2 linked regions of the Proteiniborus sp. DW1 genome follow. The protein of the gene in region 2 binds, or shares a complex with, the protein of the main gene of each other region. Links are inferred from orthologs where the notes say so. Each region holds a gene or a part of one and is shown on either strand. Other genes may lie near its edges.

Region 1 (5,184 bases), on a different replicon or contig from region 2:
ATCCCATGTCCTACAAAGTCTCTAACTACTGAAAAACCATTACTTTCGACGTACTTTTGTATTGCATGAGAGATATCGGATAATCTATTGCCTACTTTAGCATATTTTAGACCTTCATAAAAAGATTGTTTTGTCACTTCTATTAGCTTCATATCTTTTTCTGAAATTGTGCCTACAGGATAAGTCTTAGCTCCATCTCCATAATATCCATCAACTATCGTCCCGATATCTATACTTATAATATCGCCATCTTTTAACTTGTTTAATCCAGGAATACCATGAACTACTACCTCATTAATAGAAGCACAAATGCTTCCTGGAAAACCGTTATAACCTTTAAAAGCAGGTAATGCACCGCGACTTCTAATAAAATCTTCTGCCGCTTCATCTAATTCCTTAGTAGTCACTCCAGGCTTAATCATGCCTTGGAGAAAGGCATGTGTCTCAGCAACAAGCCTTCCCGCTTTTGACATTAATTCTATTTCTCTATCACTTTTTAAAATAATCATTATTACTCTCTCCCTAAAGATGCTACTATGTCTTCGAATACTTTATCAATATCTTGTTTTCCATCTATGTTAATTAGTATTCCTTTTTTCCCATAGTAATCTATTAGAGGCTCAGTTTGTTCTAAATATACTTCGATTCTTTTTGTCACTGTTTCTACAGTATCATCTTTTCTTTGAATAAGCTCTCCACCACAAACATCGCACATATTTTCTTTCTTTGGTGGATTAAACTTAATGTGGTATGTTGCTCCACAGTCTTTACATACTCTTCTTCCAACTGCCCTGTCAATTAGCTCCTCTTTTTCTACGTCTATGTTTATAACGTGGTCTAATTCATAGCTTAAGTTTTTTAGTTCAGTATCTAAGGCATCAGCTTGATTGACAGTTCTTGGGAAACCATCTAGCAAGAAGCCTTCTTGGCAGTCTTTTTCTGACAATCTATCCTTAACGATAGCTACTGTTAATTCATCAGGTACTAGCAATCCTTTATCTATATATTCCTTTGCTTTAACACCTAAATCAGTACCTTCTTTTATATTTTTTCTGAACATATCACCTGTTGAAATATGTGGTATGTTGTATTTTTTTACTATATTAACCGCCTGTGTTCCCTTACCTGCACCAGGTGGTCCTAGTAGAATAAGTCTCAATAATATCATCTCCAAAGGTTGTATTTATAATATACTATTTTAAGAATCCTTTGTAGTGTCTCATCATCATTTGAGCTTCTATTTGCTTCATAGTCTCTAGACAAACACCCACAACAATTAATATCCCTGTACCACCAAAGTGGATGTTTAGCTTTATAATAGCTTCAAGTACTACTGGCAATGTTGCTATGATTGCTAAAGCTACTGCGCCAGCAAACGTCACTCTTGAAATAACTTTACTTAGGTAATCTGAAGTTGGTCTTCCTGGTCTAATTCCAGGTATAAATCCACCATGTTCTTTTAGGTTATTTGCATACTCAACTGGATTAAACTGTACTGCTGTATAGAAATATGTGAAGAAAATTATTAGTAATATATTTAGTATGGAATATATCCATGCTCCAACAGCACCATTTAATGTAAAGTAATTTGTAATGAAAGCTGCAAATTTACCGTTAGGATTTAAGAACATTGCTAAAATTTGGGGAAATTGTAGTAATGATGTAGAGAAGATTACAGGAATTACTCCTGCCATCAACACTTTTATAGGAATATGTGTGCTTTGGCCACCATACATCTTTCTTCCTACAACTCTTTTAGCATATTGAACAGGTATCTTTCTAGTACCCTCTTGTATAGCTATAACACCAACTATTATAACTAAGGCTACTATTAAGAACCCAATTATTTCTAAAACTTTTTCTCCTGCCAATACTAATTTAAACATATTGATTAATGCGCCAGGCGCTCTTGAAATGATACCGACAAATATAATAAGAGAAATACCATTTCCAATACCTTTTTCAGTAATAAGCTCTCCTAGCCACATTAAAAATGCTGTTCCAGCAGTTAATACTAAAACAATTACTGCTACTGGTAGAAATTCTTTACTAATAAGAGCTCTGTTAAAAAATCCAACACTAATACCAATTGCTTGGACTAGAGCAAGGATAATTGTACCATATCTAGTGTACTCAGCGATTTTCTTTCTTCCTTCTTCGCCTTCTTTTGCTAGAGCTTCTAAGCTTGGAATAGCAATTGTCAATAACTGTATAATAATTGAAGCAGTTACATATGGGTAAATATTAAGAGCAAAAATCGTAAAATCTTTAAAAGCTCCCCCAGCCATTAAGTTTAGAAAATCTAGCATTCCCCCAGAGCTAGCAGCAAACATAGAATCTATAACAGTCCTGTCTATTCCAGGTACTGGAATACTAGAGCCTAATCTAAACACTACAAGCATGGCAAATGTGAATAATATTTTCTTCCTTAAATCAGGAATTTTCCATGCGTTCCTTAAAGTGGATAGCATTTTAGATCACCTCTACCTTTCCCCCATTAGCCACTATTTTTTCAGCAGCTGATTTGCTGAATTTGTGGGCTTTAACAGTTAATTTTTTGTTTAATTCACCATCACCAAGTATTTTAACTCCATCTTCAAGCTTTTTGATGATGCCTGCTTGAATAAGAAGTTCAGGTGTTACTTCTACATTATCTTCAAATATATTTAAATCATCAAGGTTAACTATTGCGTATGTTTTAGCAAATATATTTGTAAAACCTCTCTTAGGTAATCTTCTATATAATGGCATCTGTCCACCTTCAAAACCTGGTCTTACTCCACCGCCTGAACGAGATTTTTGTCCTTTTTGTCCTCTACCAGCAGTTTTTCCTTGACCTGAACCAGTACCTCTACCTAATCTTTTAGTCTTTCTGCTGCCGCCACCTTGATTTGGTCTTAATTCATGTAGTTTCATGGTTGCACCTCCTCTTATCAAAAAGTTCTACTCAATAACTTCAACCATATAATTAACTTTTTCTATCATACCTCTAATTTGAGGAGTATCTTCTTTTTCTACTATTTGACCTATTTTCTTAAGTCCTAAGGCCTGTATAGTTCTTTTGTGAGCCTCTATCCTACCGATTGGGCTCTTTATTAGTTTAATTTGAATTTTAGCCAAGGTATTTCCCCCCTAACCTAATAACTCTTCAACAGTTTTTCCTCTAAGTCTAGCAACATCTTCTGCTCTCTTAAGTTGTTTTAGAGCTTCCATAGTTGCATTTACCATGTTTCTAGGATTATTGGAACCTAAGGATTTACCTCTTAGGTCTCTAATACCTGCAAGCTCAATAACTGCACGTACAGGACCTCCAGCTATAACTCCAGTACCTTCTGAAGCTGGCTTTAGTAACACCTTTCCTGCTCCAAACTCTCCTACTGTTTCATGAGGAATTGTTGTACCTACTGTTGGTACTGCTATTAAATGTTTTTTAGCATCTTGTACTGCTTTTCTAATAGCTTCTGGAACCTCTTGGGCCTTAGCCATACCTACTCCTACATGCCCATTTTCATCTCCTACTACTACTAGTGCACTAAATCTAAAGTTTCTACCACCTTTAACAACCTTAGTTACACGATTTATACTAACAACTCTTTCTTGTAAATCTAATTCGTTAGCATCTATACGACCATGTTGCATTATTTTCCCTCCTTCATTTAGAACTTTAATCCGCCTTCTCTTGCTCCTTCTGCAAGTTCCTTAACTCTTCCGTGATAAATATATCCGCCTCTATCAAATATAACTTCTTCGATGCCTTTTGCTAGAGCTTTTTCTGCTACTAGTTTTCCAACAGCCTTAGCAGCCTCTTTGTTGCCAGTCTCCCCTAGCTTTCCTTTTAGTTCTTTATCGAGTGTAGAAGCAGACACTAAAGTTCTTCCTGCTTTGTCATCGATTATTTGCGCATATATGTGATTTAAACTTCTATACACATTTAATCTTGGTCTCTCAGGAGTTCCAGTTACAGTCTTTCTGATTCTTAAATGCCTTTTTTGTCTTTTTACATTACTATTTACTTTTTTAAGCACCTGTTTTCACTCCTTTCCTACTTACCTGTCTTTCCTTCCTTGCGTCTTACATTTTCGCCTTCATATCTTATACCTTTACCTTTATAAGGCTCTGGTCTTCTCCAGTCTCTAATAACTGCAGCATAGTTTCCAACCTGTTGCTTATCTATACCCTTAACAATTATCTTGTTAGGTGCTGGTACCTCTACTTCTATACCTTCTGGATCCTCCATTTCAACTGGATGAGAAAATCCTAGGTTAAGTACTAGCTTTTTACCTTGTTTTTGAGCACGATAACCTGTTCCTATGATCTCAAGGCTTCTAGTATACCCATTAGTAACCCCTTCGATCATATTAAATAATAATGTTCTTGTTAAGCCGTGTAGTGATTTGTGTCTCTTTTGTTCTGTTGGACGAGACAAATGAATCACATTATCTTCTATATTAATTTTAATCTCTTTATCAAGCTGTTGTTCAAGTTTTCCTTTTGCGCCTTTAACTACTACATAGTTGTTTGCATCAATTTTTACTTCTACGCCACTTGGTATAGTTATCGGCTTTAAACCTATCCTTGACATGACTTATACCTCCTTTTCCATTAAATCAGTCTTTTATCTATTACCAAATGTAGCAGATTACTTCTCCGCCTACGCCTTCTTTTCTTGCTATTTTATCTGTTACAATACCTTTTGATGTTGAAAGAACTGCTATTCCTAGTCCGCCCAATACTCTAGGTATCTCATCACTTTTTACATAAACCCTTAAACCTGGTTTAGATATTCTTTTAATACCAGAAATTATTTTCTCATTATCTTTTCCATATTTAAGTTGTATTCTTAGAATACCTTGTTTTCCATCTTCTATTACATCAAATCCTTTTATAAAACCTTCTTCTAAAAGGATGTTAGCTATTGATTTCTTCATATTTGAAGCTGGGATATCCACAGTCTCATGTTTTGCATTATTTCCGTTTCTTATTCTTGTAAGCATATCTGCAATTGGATCAGTCATCACCATTCGAGTCTACCTCCTTCCATTTTAACAATCTATTACCAGCTCGCTTTTTTTACTCCAGGAATCTGTCCCTTGTAAGCTAGTTCTCTGAAGCAAATACGGCAAACTCCGAACTTTCTTAGGTAAGCATGTGGTCTTCCACAAATCTTGCATCTGTTATATTCCC
Region 2 (5,759 bases):
GCATATACCTTAAAATGATTCTTAAGGTAATTAAATATTGGCATTATGGTATCAATACTTGCACCCCAGCCATGAAGGATTAATATGTTCTTTCCTTCTCCCTCGCATATGTAATTTAAGTCCATATTTTCAATGTTTACATTCATACCCTGTTACTCCTGTATAATTATAATTTACTTTATATTTGTCATGACATTTTTATATTTTGTCTTTATATCTAAAAAAAAATCTAATTAGCCTTCATACTTATTATATTTCTTTTTCATCTAGCCTTTACACTTATTTTGCAATTTACTTTTAAAGTACTATATGATTATATCAGAACTTTTGATAATATTCCATAGTCTATATTCTATCGCGTTTTAGCTTTTTTTACCATGTTCGTGTTCTTTCTTCTTAAGTTTGCGAGCGGATACTATTTTCTACATTTACTGACAATTTATCATGTCCTGATTGCACAAAATCTAACAATATTAAAGGCCTAGAATTCACACATTCAGTATGATTCTAAGCCCTTGCATATCTTATTAAATTTTATTTAGATATCCCATCATTTTTTATAATTTACTTTTAAAGTTTACTATAGGTTACTCAATAATTTAATTTTTTCTCTAATTAACATATTAACATCAACTGATAAAGAGCCAAAAAAAGAAGGCAATTCATAGAATCACCTTCTCATATGCTATATTAATTAAAATAACTTGCTTATTAAACCTGCACCTTCATTAATTAATAAGAAAACAGGTCCAAATACTAATGCTACAATTGTCATTAGCTTAATAAGTATGTTGATTGATGGTCCTGATGTGTCTTTGAATGGGTCACCAACAGTATCTCCAACAACTGCTGCCTTGTGAGCCTCACTACCTTTACCACCATGGTTACCTTCTTCGATGTACTTCTTAGCATTATCCCAAGCCCCACCTGCGTTAGCCATAAATATTGCCATTAGAACTCCAGTAACTAACGAACCAGCTAGTAAACCTCCTAATGCATCAGTTCCTAGAATTACCCCTATAGCTATAGGAGCAATAACTGCTAACAGTCCTGGGAAAATCATTTCTCTTAATGCAGCTGCTGTACTGATGTCAACACATTTTCTGTACTCTGGCTTTGCTTTACCTTCCATTAGTCCAGGAATTTCTCTAAACTGTCTTCTAACCTCTTCTATCATACTGAATGCTGCTTTACCAACAGCTTTCATTGTAATAGCTGAGAATAGGAATGGTAGCATACCACCAATTAATAATCCAGCAATTACTGTTGGTTGAGTTAAGTCTATGCTAGAAAGATTTACTGCTTGTGTATAAGATGCAAATAATGCTAATGCTGTAAGTGCTGCTGAACCTATAGCAAATCCTTTTCCAACTGCTGCTGTTGTATTTCCTACAGCGTCAAGTTTATCTGTAACATTACGTACTTCTTTTGGTAATCCACTCATCTCTGCTATACCACCAGCATTATCTGCTATTGGACCATAAGCATCTACAGCTATTGTCATAGCAGCCGTAGATAGCATACCTACTGCAGCAAGTGCTATACCATAAAGACCTTTGGCAGGGTCTGCTATTCCTCCTGTAGCAAAGAAAGCTACAAGTATACCTATAGCAATAACTATTATAGGCCATGCAGTAGACATCATACCTACTGATAATCCACCAATAATATTAGTTGAACTTCCTGTTTCTGATTCATCTGCGATGCTTTGAACAGGCTTGAAATCTCCTGAAGTATAATACTCAGTAATTCTAGCTACGATTAATCCTACTGCTAGTCCAGAAAGTATTGCAATAAAAGGCTGATATGAATCTAACATACTCTTACTTAAGAAGAATGCAACAATAACTGTTAGTACTGAACTTACAAGCGTACCAGTATTAAGAGACTTTTGAGGATCTGAACCTTCTTTAGCTCTTACAAAGAAAGTTCCTATTATAGAAGCAATTACTCCAACTGCTGATAACACTAATGGGAATAATGCTCCATTTGCATCAAATACTACTACACCTAATGTAATAGCTGATATAATTGAACCTACATAAGATTCAAACAAGTCAGCACCCATACCTGCAACGTCACCTACGTTATCTCCTACGTTATCAGCTATAACTGCAGGGTTTCTTGGGTCATCTTCTGGAATACCTGCTTCAACCTTTCCTACAAGGTCTGCTCCTACGTCGGCAGCTTTAGTATATATACCTCCACCAACACGTGCAAAAAGAGCTATTGATGAAGCACCAAGTCCAAAACCTGTTATAGTTGCTGGATTACCTATAGTAGCATATAGAATACCAACACCTAAAAGTCCTAACCCTACAACTGCCATTCCCATAACTGCTCCACCAGAGAATGCTACGCTAAGAGCTTTATTCATTCCACCATCCTTTGCAGCGCTAGCAGTTCTAACATTGGCTTTTGTAGCAACTTTCATTCCAAAAAATCCTGTTAAAGCTGAAAAAATCGCTCCAATTAAGAAGCTTACACCAGTTAATATATCTATCCCTAATGATAAAATTATAAATAATATAACAACAAATATTGCTAAAGTTTTATATTCTCTTGAAAGAAAAGCCATAGCACCATCTGCAATGTAAGATGCTATTTCCTTCATTCTATCATTACCAGGAGATACCTTGTTAATTGTTGATGCTTTATACAAAGCGAATAACAGCGCAATTATCCCAACAACTGGTGCTGAGATTAAAAATATGTCCATATACCCTTTCCTCCTTGACTAAAAATTACTATTACTGCAATGCAGTTAAAACTAATGCTGATATAACGAACACTATTGCAGATATTGTAGTTATTTTACTAAGTATTCCTTCATAGCTTCTTCCTTTGTTTTTACCCCAAATGCTCTCTGCTCCACCGCCTATGCTGCCAGATAATCCAGCACTTTTTCCTGACTGTAATAATACACTAGCAATAAGTGCCAAGCTCGCTATTACAATTAAAATATAAAATAATGTTTGCATCTTTCCACCTCCTGTTCTGTCTCATGAACACAATAATTTTAACACAGTGGCAATATAAAATCAACAAGTATTTAGGTGTTTATGAGCTTTTAAACCTAATTGCCGAATACTATCAATAGTTGACTATTGATAGTATTCGGCAAATTTAGGAAATTCATACCTTCTTGCTTACTTTATTTTCTTTTTATGTTATAAAAGACTTCTCTTCCTCTATACTGGCTAGATTCACCAAGCATATCTTCTATTCTAAGCAATTGATTGTATTTAGCTACTCTATCTGTTCTTGAAGGTGCACCTGTCTTTATTTGTCCAGCATTAACAGCTACTACTAAATCAGCAATAGTAGAGTCTTCAGTCTCACCTGATCTATGTGAAACAACTGCTGTATATCCAGCTCTCTTTGCCATTTCAATAGCATCAAGGGTTTCTGTAATAGTACCAATTTGGTTAAGCTTAATTAATATTGAGTTAGCAACTCCAGTTTGAATGCCTTTCTCTAGTCTTTTTGTATTAGTTACAAATAAATCGTCACCTACTAATTGAACTCTATCTCCTAATCTTTCTGTTAAGGCTTTCCAGCCTTCCCAATCTTCTTCATCTAAACCATCTTCTATTGATATAATAGGATATTTATTAACTAATTCTTCGTAGAAATCAATCATTTCAGCCGAAGTGAACTCTTTTCCTTCACCTGCTAAAGTATAAACTTTAGTTTCTTTGTTGTACATTTCTGTAGCAGCTACGTCTAATGCTAAGAATACTTCTTCTCCTGGTTTATATCCAGCCTTTTTAATTGCTTCTACTATAGTAGCTAGAGCTTCTTCATTAGAGCTTAAGTTTGGAGCAAATCCGCCTTCATCACCTACAGCAGTATTTAATCCTTTATCCTTTAGAACTTTCTTTAAATTGTGGAATATTTCTGCTCCCATTCTAAGAGCTTCTCTAAAAGTAAGTGCCCCAACTGGCATTACCATGAATTCTTGAATATCTACATTATTATCAGCATGCTCTCCACCGTTTAGTATGTTCATCATTGGAACTGGTAGGGTTTTTGAATTTACTCCACCTAAATATTGATATAGTGGTAATCCTAATGTATCAGCTGCTGCTTTTGCAACTGCCATTGACACTCCAAGAATTGCGTTAGCTCCTAGTTTCCCCTTATTATCTGTACCATCAAGCTCTATAAGCCTCATATCTATAGCTACTTGGTCTAGTGCATCCATCCCTATAATTTCAGGAGCTATTATCTCATTGACATTATTTACAGCATTAGTTACTCCTTTGCCTAAATATCTATCTTTGTCATTGTCTCTTAATTCTACAGCTTCAAAAGCACCAGTAGAAGCACCTGAAGGCACTGCTGCTCTTCCATATCCATCACTTTCTGTCCATACCTCAACCTCTACTGTTGGATTTCCTCTCGAGTCAAGTATCTCTCTCGCATAAATGTCTGTTATCATTGTCATGGTTGTTAACCTCCTTGTTTTAATTCGACCAATAGTGAGCAGTAGTTGAACAATTGTTTAGCTATCGCTACACTATCATTAAACTACTGTTCCACTATCGCTAAAACTACTTAATTATCAATGATGTTCCAGTCATTTCCCGGGGAATTGGAACATTCATAATATCTAATAAAGTGGGGGCAATGTCTGCTAAAATTCCTTCCCTCAGCTTTACATTACCTTCGCCTACAATTATACATGGTACTCTATTAGTAGTATGGGCAGTAAGCTTCCCCCCTGTTTCTGTATCTATCATCTCTTCAGCATTCCCATGATCTGCTGTAATAAGCACTTTTCCATTTACTTTATTAATTTCATGAACTATTTCACCAAGACAAGCATCAACTATTTCAATAGCTTTTACAGCTGCATTAAAATCTCCTGTGTGTCCTACCATATCTGTATTAGCAAAGTTAAGTACAATTAGATCATATACTCCACTTTTAATTCTGTTTATTACTTCATTTTTAACTTCTATAGCACTCATTTCAGGCTTTAAATCGTATGTTGCTACCTTTGGAGAGGGTATCAATATCCTGTCTTCACCTTCATTTGGTTTTTCAACACCTCCGTTGAAAAAGAAAGTAACATGAGCGTACTTTTCAGTTTCTGCAATCCTTAGTTGCTTCATGCCTAATGAACTTATATACTCACCTAGTGTATTTGTATAGCTTTGAGGTTTGTAAATTATTTCTACGTTTTCTATGGTCTTATCATACTGAGTCATGCACACATAATGAGTATTGACCTTTTTCTTACGCTCAAAGCCTTCAAAGTCCTCATCTACAAATGCCCTTGTTAATTGTCTTGCCCTATCAGGCCTAAAGTTAAAGAATATAATAGAATCTCCCTCATCTACTACTGCAACAGGCTTATTTTTATTCATTATTACTGAAGGCACAACAAATTCATCTGTTAATTCGTCTGCATAAGATTTATTAATAATCTCTATTGCTGAACCTCCAGTATTGCCTACTCCTAGAGTTAGTGCTTCGTAAGCCAACTGAGTTCTATCCCATCTCTTATCCCTATCCATTGCATAATATCTACCTGCAATTGTAGCTATTTTCCCTACTCCAATTTCTGATATCTTTGCTTCTAATTCCTCTAAGAAACCTTTACCACTTTTAGGAGGAACATCTCTCCCATCTAAGAAGCAGTGGATATATACATCCTCTAGCCCTTTAGACTTAGCAAGTTCTAAAAGCGCATATAGATGACTATTGTGACTATGAACTCCTCCATCTGATAGTAGACCCATTAAATGTAA

Evidence for each region. Proteins that work in one complex are often made in the same cells at the same time.
Region 1: the proteins of secG (region 2) and secY are in contact, whole or in part, in a crystal structure (PDB 5AWW), measured with the Thermus thermophilus proteins. The link is inferred for Proteiniborus sp. DW1 from one-to-one orthologs. Residues at the interface, in WP_223903268.1 of Thermus thermophilus: Tyr5, Ile9, Tyr12, Leu13, Ala16, Leu19, Val20, Val23, Leu24, Gln26, Glu27, Pro28, Gln30, Gly31, Ala32, Asp34, Leu35, Met36, Gly37, Gly38, Ser39, Ala40, Asp41, Leu42, Phe43, Ala45, Arg46, Val48, Tyr53, Thr56; in WP_096411648.1 of Thermus thermophilus: Leu14, Gln16, Arg17, Phe20, Ile34, Pro35, Pro37, Ile72, Arg108, Arg109, Asn112, Gln113, Arg116, Ile117, Ile120, Pro145, Gly146, Trp147, Phe152, Phe155, Val156, Val159, Thr160, Val162, Ala163, Gly164, Ala166, Leu167, Trp170, Glu173.

The regions. Positions count from the first base shown.
Region 1 is NZ_FMDO01000049.1:36,786-41,969, forward strand. The notes cover bases 333-3,332. They hold secY (preprotein translocase subunit SecY), read right to left. Parts: upstream 2,472-3,332; coding sequence 1,194-2,471; downstream 333-1,193. Other genes in these bases: map (type I methionyl aminopeptidase), read right to left, coding at 333-509; DW1_RS12500 (adenylate kinase), read right to left, coding at 512-1,159; rplO (50S ribosomal protein L15), read right to left, coding at 2,473-2,916; rpmD (50S ribosomal protein L30), read right to left, coding at 2,944-3,120; rpsE (30S ribosomal protein S5), read right to left, coding at 3,133-3,332. In the rest of the region: more of map, read right to left, coding at 1-332; more of rpsE, read right to left, coding at 3,333-3,639; rplR (50S ribosomal protein L18), read right to left, coding at 3,657-4,025; rplF (50S ribosomal protein L6), read right to left, coding at 4,043-4,582; rpsH (30S ribosomal protein S8), read right to left, coding at 4,623-5,021; DW1_RS12540 (type Z 30S ribosomal protein S14), read right to left, coding at 5,054-5,184. UniProt on the Bacillus subtilis protein: The central subunit of the protein translocation channel SecYEG. Consists of two halves formed by TMs 1-5 and 6-10.
Region 2 is NZ_FMDO01000030.1:27,848-33,606, reverse strand. What follows is about bases 1,367-4,123. They hold secG (preprotein translocase subunit SecG), read right to left. Parts: upstream 2,982-4,123; coding sequence 2,751-2,981; downstream 1,367-2,750. Other genes in these bases: eno (phosphopyruvate hydratase), read right to left, coding at 3,155-4,123; DW1_RS07145 (sodium-translocating pyrophosphatase), read right to left, coding at 1,367-2,719. Also shown: DW1_RS07150 (alpha/beta fold hydrolase), read right to left, coding at 1-146; more of DW1_RS07145, read right to left, coding at 695-1,366; more of eno, read right to left, coding at 4,124-4,450; gpmI (2,3-bisphosphoglycerate-independent phosphoglycerate mutase), read right to left, coding at 4,557-5,759. UniProt on the Bacillus subtilis protein: Involved in protein export. Participates in an early event of protein translocation.